DNA from 3 places in the Streptomyces sp. NPDC001544 genome. Region 1 is predicted to be linked to each of the others. Evidence: riboswitches for the same ligand, from Rfam matches in the RefSeq annotation. Region 1 holds a riboswitch; each other region holds the start of a gene.

Region 1 (2,258 bases):
GTCGGCGTACCAGGACGCCATCGGCGCCGCCACCTCGGCCGGGAGCGCGCCGGCGAGCGGGCGGTCCGCCGCCTCCACGACCGTCACCGCGCACCCCGCCTCACGGGCCGCCGTGGCGAACTCGGCGCCGATCCAGCCGGCGCCGACGACCACGATGTCGTGCTGCCGGGCGAGCACCGGCCGCAGCCGCTCGGCGTCGTCGAGGGTGCGCAGCAGGTGCACGCCGGGCACGCCCTCCGCGCCGGGCAGCCGGACCGGTTCGGCGCCGGTGGCCAGCACCAGGACGTCGTACGGCACGGGCCCGGCCTCGGTGTCCAGCTCGTGGTCGGCGGGGCGCACGCCCAACGCCTCGCGACCGAGGCGGAGTTCGATGCCGAGCGCCTCGAAGTCCACGTCGAAGGCGGAACCCTCGGCCTTGCCGAGCAGCACGGCCTTGGACAGCGGGGGCCGGTCGTACGGCTGGTGGGGTTCGGCGCCGATCAGCGTCACGGTGCCCTTCAGCCCCTGTTCGCGCAGGGCGACCGCGGTCTGCACCCCGGCCATGCCCGCGCCGACCACGACCACTCGCCGCGCCTGTGACGTGCCCTGTTCCCGCGTCTCCCGCGTCTGCTCGCTCACTCGATCACCATAGTCAACTGACTGTGCGTCAGTCAGGGGGCGTGCTCAGTGACCTGCTCCACAACGCTCGTCCCTGCTCCCGACTGCGACTCCCATTCCCAGGTCTCCTCCAGCCGTACCCGTCCGTCGGGCAACTCGGCCACGGTCGACCCGCAGTGTCCGGAGGAGGTGGTTCCGTCCCGTTTGAGCTGCACGTACCTGAAGTCCAGCCGGTCGCCCTCGCGGGTGCCCACCAGGTACCCGCGTACGACGTCTCCACCCGCGTACTCGGCCCAGATCTCGCCGTTCTTCTCGTGGTAGGAGAAGCGGGTGCGCGTGCCCACCTGACCGGGGGCCTGGTCGGCGACGGGCGCGAGGACGAGGCCGTCGAGTGAACGGGCCATGGACGGAGGCCTCCTTACGAGTCGGGTGCCCTGCGGGCTAGGGTGGCCACCGTAAAGCACTCGCGGGAGCCCGGACGCACCGGGCTGAGAGGGAGGCTGGCGGCCTCCGACCGTACGAACCTGATCCGGGTCATGCCGGCGAAGGGAGGGGCTCGACGCCCATGTCGTCACGTACGTCGGACGTCCTCGTCATCGGGGGCGGGATCATCGGACTGGTCACGGCCTGGCGCGCCGCGCAACGCGGACTGGCCACGGCCGTGGTGGACCCGGAGCCGGGCGGCGGGGCCGCGCAGGTGGCGGCGGGGATGCTGGCCGCCGTCACGGAACTGCACCACGGCGAGCAGACACTGCTCGGCCTGAACCTGGCCTCGGCCCGCCGCTATCCGGACTTCGCGGCCGAGCTGACCGACCTCACCGGCCTGGACCTCGGCTACCGCAGATGCGGCACGCTGGCCGTCGCACTGGATGCCGACGACCGCGCCCACCTGCGCGAACTGCACGCCCTGCAGCAGCGCTCGGGACTGGGGTCGCAGTGGCTGTCCGGCCGGGAGTGCCGGCGCCTGGAGCCGCTGCTCGCGCCGGGCGTTCGCGGCGGGCTGCGGGTGGACCGCGACCACCAGATCGACCCGCGTCGGCTGGCGGCCGCGCTGGTCGCCGCGTGCGAGCGGACCGGGGTGGTCTTCCACCGGCGGTGGGCCGAGCGCTTCGACGTCGTACGGGACCGGGCGGCCGGTGTCACCACCTCGGACGGCGACGAGCTGGGCGCGGGCCAGGTGGTGCTCGCGGCGGGCAGCCTCAGCGGGCGGCTCGCAGGCCTGCCGGGTGACCTGCTGCCGCCGGTACGGCCGGTGAAGGGGCAGGTGGTGCGGCTGACCGTGCCCGAGCGGTACGCGCCGTTCCTGAGCCGGACCGTACGGGCCGTGGTGCGCGGCAGCCAGGTGTACCTGGTGCCCCGGGAGAACGGCGAGCTGGTCGTCGGGGCGACCAGCGAGGAAGTGGGCTGGGACACGACGGTGACCGCCGGCGGGGTGTACCAGTTGCTGCGCGACGCGCACGAGTTGGTGCCCGGCATCACCGAACTGCCGCTCACCGAGACCCGGGCCGGACTGCGTCCCGGCTCCCCCGACAACGCGCCGCTGCTCGGCCCGACCGGTCTGGACGGGCTGCTGCTGGCCACCGGACACCACCGCAACGGCGTGCTGCTCACCCCGGTCACCGGCGACGCCCTGGCGCAGGCCCTGACCACCGGCGAACTGC
Region 2 (2,258 bases), on a different contig from region 1:
CGTGTCCGACGAGCGCGAGGAAGGCGGCTCCGGCCACGACGGTCGGCAGCACGAACGGCACCGTGACCACGGCCCGCAGCACCTGCCTGCCGGGGAAGTCGAGCCGGGCGAAGACGTAGGCGGCGGGCAGCGCGAGCAGCAGGGTGAGCACGGTGGAGGCGAGCGCCTGCCAGACGGTGAACCACAGCACGTGCCGGATGTCGGGCTGGCTGACCACGTCCGCGATCCGCCCGAACCGCCAGGCGCCGTCCACCTTCAGCCCGCGCGCGACGATCGCGGCCACGGGCCAGGCGAAGAACACGGCGAAGAACGCGACGGGCACGGCCATGAGGCCGAGCCGCACCGCGTTCCCGCGCGCGCCTCTGCGGGGTGCTACCGCAGTACGAGTGACGTCCACGACTTGACCCACTGGTCACGGTTGGCCGCGATCTTGCCGGGGGCCATGGTCTCGGGATCGGCGGCGGGCGGCCCGTACTCGGTGAACTCGGCGGGCACGGCGGCGCCCTTCACCACCGGGTAGACGAACATGTTCAGCGGCATGTCCTGCTGGAACTCCTTGGAGAGCAGGAAGTCGATGAACGCCTTGCCGCCCTTGGTGTTCTTGGCGTTGCTCAGCAGTCCCGCGAACTCGATCTGCCGGAAGCAGGTGCCCGTCGACACACCGGTCGGGGCGGTGCTGGGCCGCTTCTTGGCGTAGATCACCTCGGCGGGCGGGGAGGAGGCGTACGACACGACGAGCGGCCTGTCGCCGCCGGCCTTCTTCCCTTCGGAGGAGCCGGAGAACTCCTGGTAGTAGGCCTGCTCCCAGCCGTCGACGACCTTGACGCCGTTCGCCTTGAGCTTCTTCCAGTAGCCCTGCCAGCCCTGGTCGCCGAACTGCGCCGCGCTGCCGAGCAGGAACCCGAGGCCGGGCGAGGAGGTGGCGGCGTTCTCGGTGACGAGGAGGTTCTTGTACTCGGGCTTGGCCAGGTCGGCGAAGGACCGGGGCGGGGCCAGCTTGTGCCGGGCGAAGTACGCCTTGTCGTAGTTGACGCAGATGTCGCCGTAGTCGACCGGCGTGACCCGGTCCTTGCCCTTGTCGAGCTGGTATCCGGCGCCCACCGTGTCCAGTCCCTTGGCCCGGTAGGACTGGAACAGCCCGTTGTCGAGGGCCCGTGAGAGCAGGGTGTTGTCCACGCCGAAGAAGACGTCGCCCTGCGGGTTGTCCTTGGTGAGGATGGCCTTGTTGACGGCCTGTCCGGCGTCGCCGCTCTTGAGGACCTTGACCTTGTACCCGGACTTCTTCTCGAAGTCCGCGAGCACGCTCTTGGACACGGCCCACGAGTCGTGGCTGACGAGGGTGACGGTCCTGGAGTCCGCCGCCCCCTTGGCGCCGGACGACCCGCACCCCGTCAGAGCGGACAGCGCCACGAGGCCGAGCCCGGCGGCCGCGGCCACGAACGTCTTGCGGTGCACTGGATGTCCTCCTGGGGTAGGCCAGGAAGAACGCGGCCCCGCCCGGAACGTCCGGGCAGGGCACAACAGCTTGAGTGGGTGACCGAACTTCCTACCCAGAATGACCTGGGCGAGGTTCAGAGGGTCTGCGGCCCGTCTGCCGCACTCTCAGCGCTGTGGCGCTCCCCTGTCGGAATATGAAGATGTGATGTGGCCAGATCCTATCGCTCCGTGGCCGCCAGCTGACCACAGGCCCCGTCGATCTCCTGCCCCCGGGTGTCCCGGATGGTGACGGGCACGCCATGCGCGGCGATGGCCTCCACGAACGCCCTCTCGTCCTCCGGCCGGGAGGCGGTCCACTTCGACCCGGGCGTGGGGTTCAGCGGGATGAGGTTGACGTGCACGGGCCTGCCCTTGAGCAGCCGCCCGAGCCGGTCACCGCGCCAGGCCTGGTCGTTGATGTCCCGGATCAGCGCGTACTCGATGGACAGCCGGCGGCCGGACTTCTCGACGTACTCGAACCCGGCGTCGAGCACCTCCCGCACCTTCCAGCGCGTGTTCACGGGAACGAGGGTGTCGCGCAGTTCGTCGTCGGGCGCGTGCAGCGAGATCGCGAGGCGGCACTTGAAGCCCTCGTCGGCGAACCGGTGGATCGCCGGGACGAGCCCGACGGTGGACACGGTGATACCGCGCTGGGACAGTCCCAGCCCGTCCGGCGCGGGGTCGGTGAGAGCCCGGACGGCGCCGACGACCCGCTTGTAGTTGGCGAGCGGCTCCCCCATCCCCATGAAGACGATGTTGGACAGCCGCGCCGGGCCACCGGG
Region 3 (2,258 bases), on a different contig from region 1:
ATCCGCCCGACGACCACGACGGCGAGTGCGAAGATGCCCGCCAGCAGCGCCATCGGCATGCGCCGGTTGACGTCGGTGACCGAGTACTGCAGATCCTTCGGAGCCGAAGGCTCGTAGGCGGTCACGACCTTCTCGCCCTCGTGCAACTGCCGCGACTGGTCCGGCTGCACGATCTCGGTGAACGTGCGGCCCTCGTCCTTGCCGGTGTCGACCCGGACCGTCGCCTTCTTGCAGGTACCGCCCGCCTCCTGCTGCGCCGAACCGCCCCCGCCGGTCGAGGTGTCTCCGGCCACGGTGCCGCCGGAAGCGTTCACCGACTTGCAGCTGACCTCGACGACCCTGGTGACCGTGGCCTGCTGGGTCTGCCGGTCGAAGCCGACCCCGGTCCGCTTGTGGGGCGGGGCACCGCCGGGCCACAGAACCACGAGCCCGACCACGACCGCTGCGGTGAACGGGATCAGGACGGCGGCGATGACCTTGCGCAGATGCTTCGAGACGGGTGCGGCCGGTCCATGGCTGTGACTGTGTGAGTGCCCGCGTCCCTCACCGGTCGCATGCGTGTGCCCCGGCGGATGTCGAGACTCGTCGTGTGTCGTGGTCACCGCCCGATCATTGCAAGAAGGGCACGAGACGCACTGTTCACCGCGCCACACATGACGCTAGCGTGGAGGCACCTTTGCACACGCGGGAGCTCGGAGCACCGGGCTGAGAGGGCGCTGACCTCTGTCTTTGCGATGTTTCACGTGGAACGTCATTCAGCCAAGTGATGTTTCACAAGAAACACCGACGACGGAAGCCGCTGCGTCGACCGCCGAACCTGTTACCGGGTAATGCCGGCGTAGGGAGTAGGTCTCATGACCAACAAGGACGCACGCACGCCTGCCTCCACGCAGATCTCCGACGACCAGGAGGCCGGGAAGTCCATCGGCTGGCACAAGGGGTATGTCGAGGGATCACGCCCCGACCTGCGCGTGCCGGTCCGTCAGGTGCACCTCACCAACGGGCAGTCGGTCACGTTGTACGACACCTCTGGCCCGTACACCGATCCACTCGTCGAAACCGACGTCCGCAGGGGCCTGCCGCCGCTGCGGGAGAACTGGATCATCGCCCGTGGCGACACCGAGGAGTACGCGGGCCGTCCAGCCCGCCCCGAGGACGACGGGATCAAGCACACCTCGCCACGGGGCGGCCTGCGCAACCTCGACGCGGTCTTCCCCGGACGGCCCCGCCAGCCGCGCAGGGGCCGCGACAGCAAGGCGGTCACGCAGCTCGCCTACGCCCGTCGCGGCGAGATCACACCCGAAATGGAGTTCGTGGCCCTGAGGGAGAACGTTTCCCCAGAGGTCGTCCGTGAGGAGATCGCGGCGGGTCGGGCCGTGCTGCCCGCGAACGTCAACCACCCGGAAACAGAGCCGATGATCATCGGCAAGCGGTTCCTGGTGAAGGTCAACGCCAACATCGGCAACTCGGCGGTGACCTCCTCCATCGAGGAAGAGGTCGAGAAGATGACCTGGGCGACCCGCTGGGGTGCCGACACGGTCATGGACCTGTCCACCGGCCGCAACATCCACACCACGCGCGAATGGGTGCTGCGCAACTCCCCCGTTCCGATCGGCACGGTGCCGCTCTATCAGGCGCTGGAGAAGGTCGACGGCCGCGCCGAGGAACTGACCTGGGAGATCTACAAGGACACGGTCATAGAACAGGCCGAGCAAGGCGTGGACTACATGACCGTCCACGCCGGTGTGCGCCTGGCATACGTGCCGCTGACCGCGAACCGCAAGACCGGGATCGTCTCGCGCGGCGGCTCGATCATGGCGGCGTGGTGCCTGGCGCACCACAAGGAGTCGTTCCTGTACGAGAACTTCGAGGAGCTCTGCGAGATCCTCGCCGCCTACGACGTCACATACTCGCTGGGCGACGGCCTCCGGCCGGGATCGATCGCGGACGCCAATGACGAGGCGCAGTTCGCGGAACTGCGAACTCTCGGGGAACTCAACCGGGTTGCCAAGCGTTTCAACGTACAGACCATGATCGAGGGCCCGGGCCACGTCCCGATGCACAAGATCAAGGAGAACATCGACCTTCAGCAGGAGATCTGCGATGAAGCTCCGTTCTATACGCTCGGCCCGCTGACCACGGACGTCGCACCGGCGTACGACCACATCACCTCCGGCATCGGTGCCGCGATGATCGCCTGGTGGGGCACGGCGATGCTCTGCTACGTCACGCCCAAGGAGCACCTGGGCCTGCCCAAC

The links. Region 1 has a riboswitch for thiamine pyrophosphate ahead of thiO (glycine oxidase ThiO). Riboswitches for the same ligand answer to the same signal wherever they lie in the genome.
Region 2: linked by a shared signal. The riboswitch ahead of ACFY0F_RS21535 (thiamine ABC transporter substrate binding subunit) and the one ahead of thiO (glycine oxidase ThiO) in region 1 are both predicted to bind thiamine pyrophosphate.
Region 3: linked by a shared signal. The riboswitch ahead of thiC (phosphomethylpyrimidine synthase ThiC) and the one ahead of thiO (glycine oxidase ThiO) in region 1 are both predicted to bind thiamine pyrophosphate.

What each region holds. Positions count from the first base shown of each region.
Region 1 is NZ_JBIAVN010000001.1:904,410-906,667, reverse strand. Features, by position in the region: gene ACFY0F_RS04150 (NAD(P)/FAD-dependent oxidoreductase) at 1-618, opposite strand, end outside; gene ACFY0F_RS04145 (hypothetical protein) at 651-1,001, opposite strand; TPP riboswitch at 1,054-1,165, shown strand; gene thiO (glycine oxidase ThiO) at 1,163-2,258, shown strand, end outside.
Region 2 is NZ_JBIAVN010000008.1:98,566-100,823, forward strand. Features, by position in the region: gene ACFY0F_RS21530 (ABC transporter permease) at 1-328, opposite strand, end outside; gene ACFY0F_RS21535 (thiamine ABC transporter substrate binding subunit) at 373-1,455, opposite strand; TPP riboswitch at 1,526-1,633, opposite strand; gene rlmN (23S rRNA (adenine(2503)-C(2))-methyltransferase RlmN) at 1,656-2,258, opposite strand, start outside.
Region 3 is NZ_JBIAVN010000004.1:14,262-16,519, reverse strand. Features, by position in the region: gene ACFY0F_RS12855 (YibE/F family protein) at 1-602, opposite strand, end outside; TPP riboswitch at 675-862, shown strand; gene thiC (phosphomethylpyrimidine synthase ThiC) at 855-2,258, shown strand, end outside.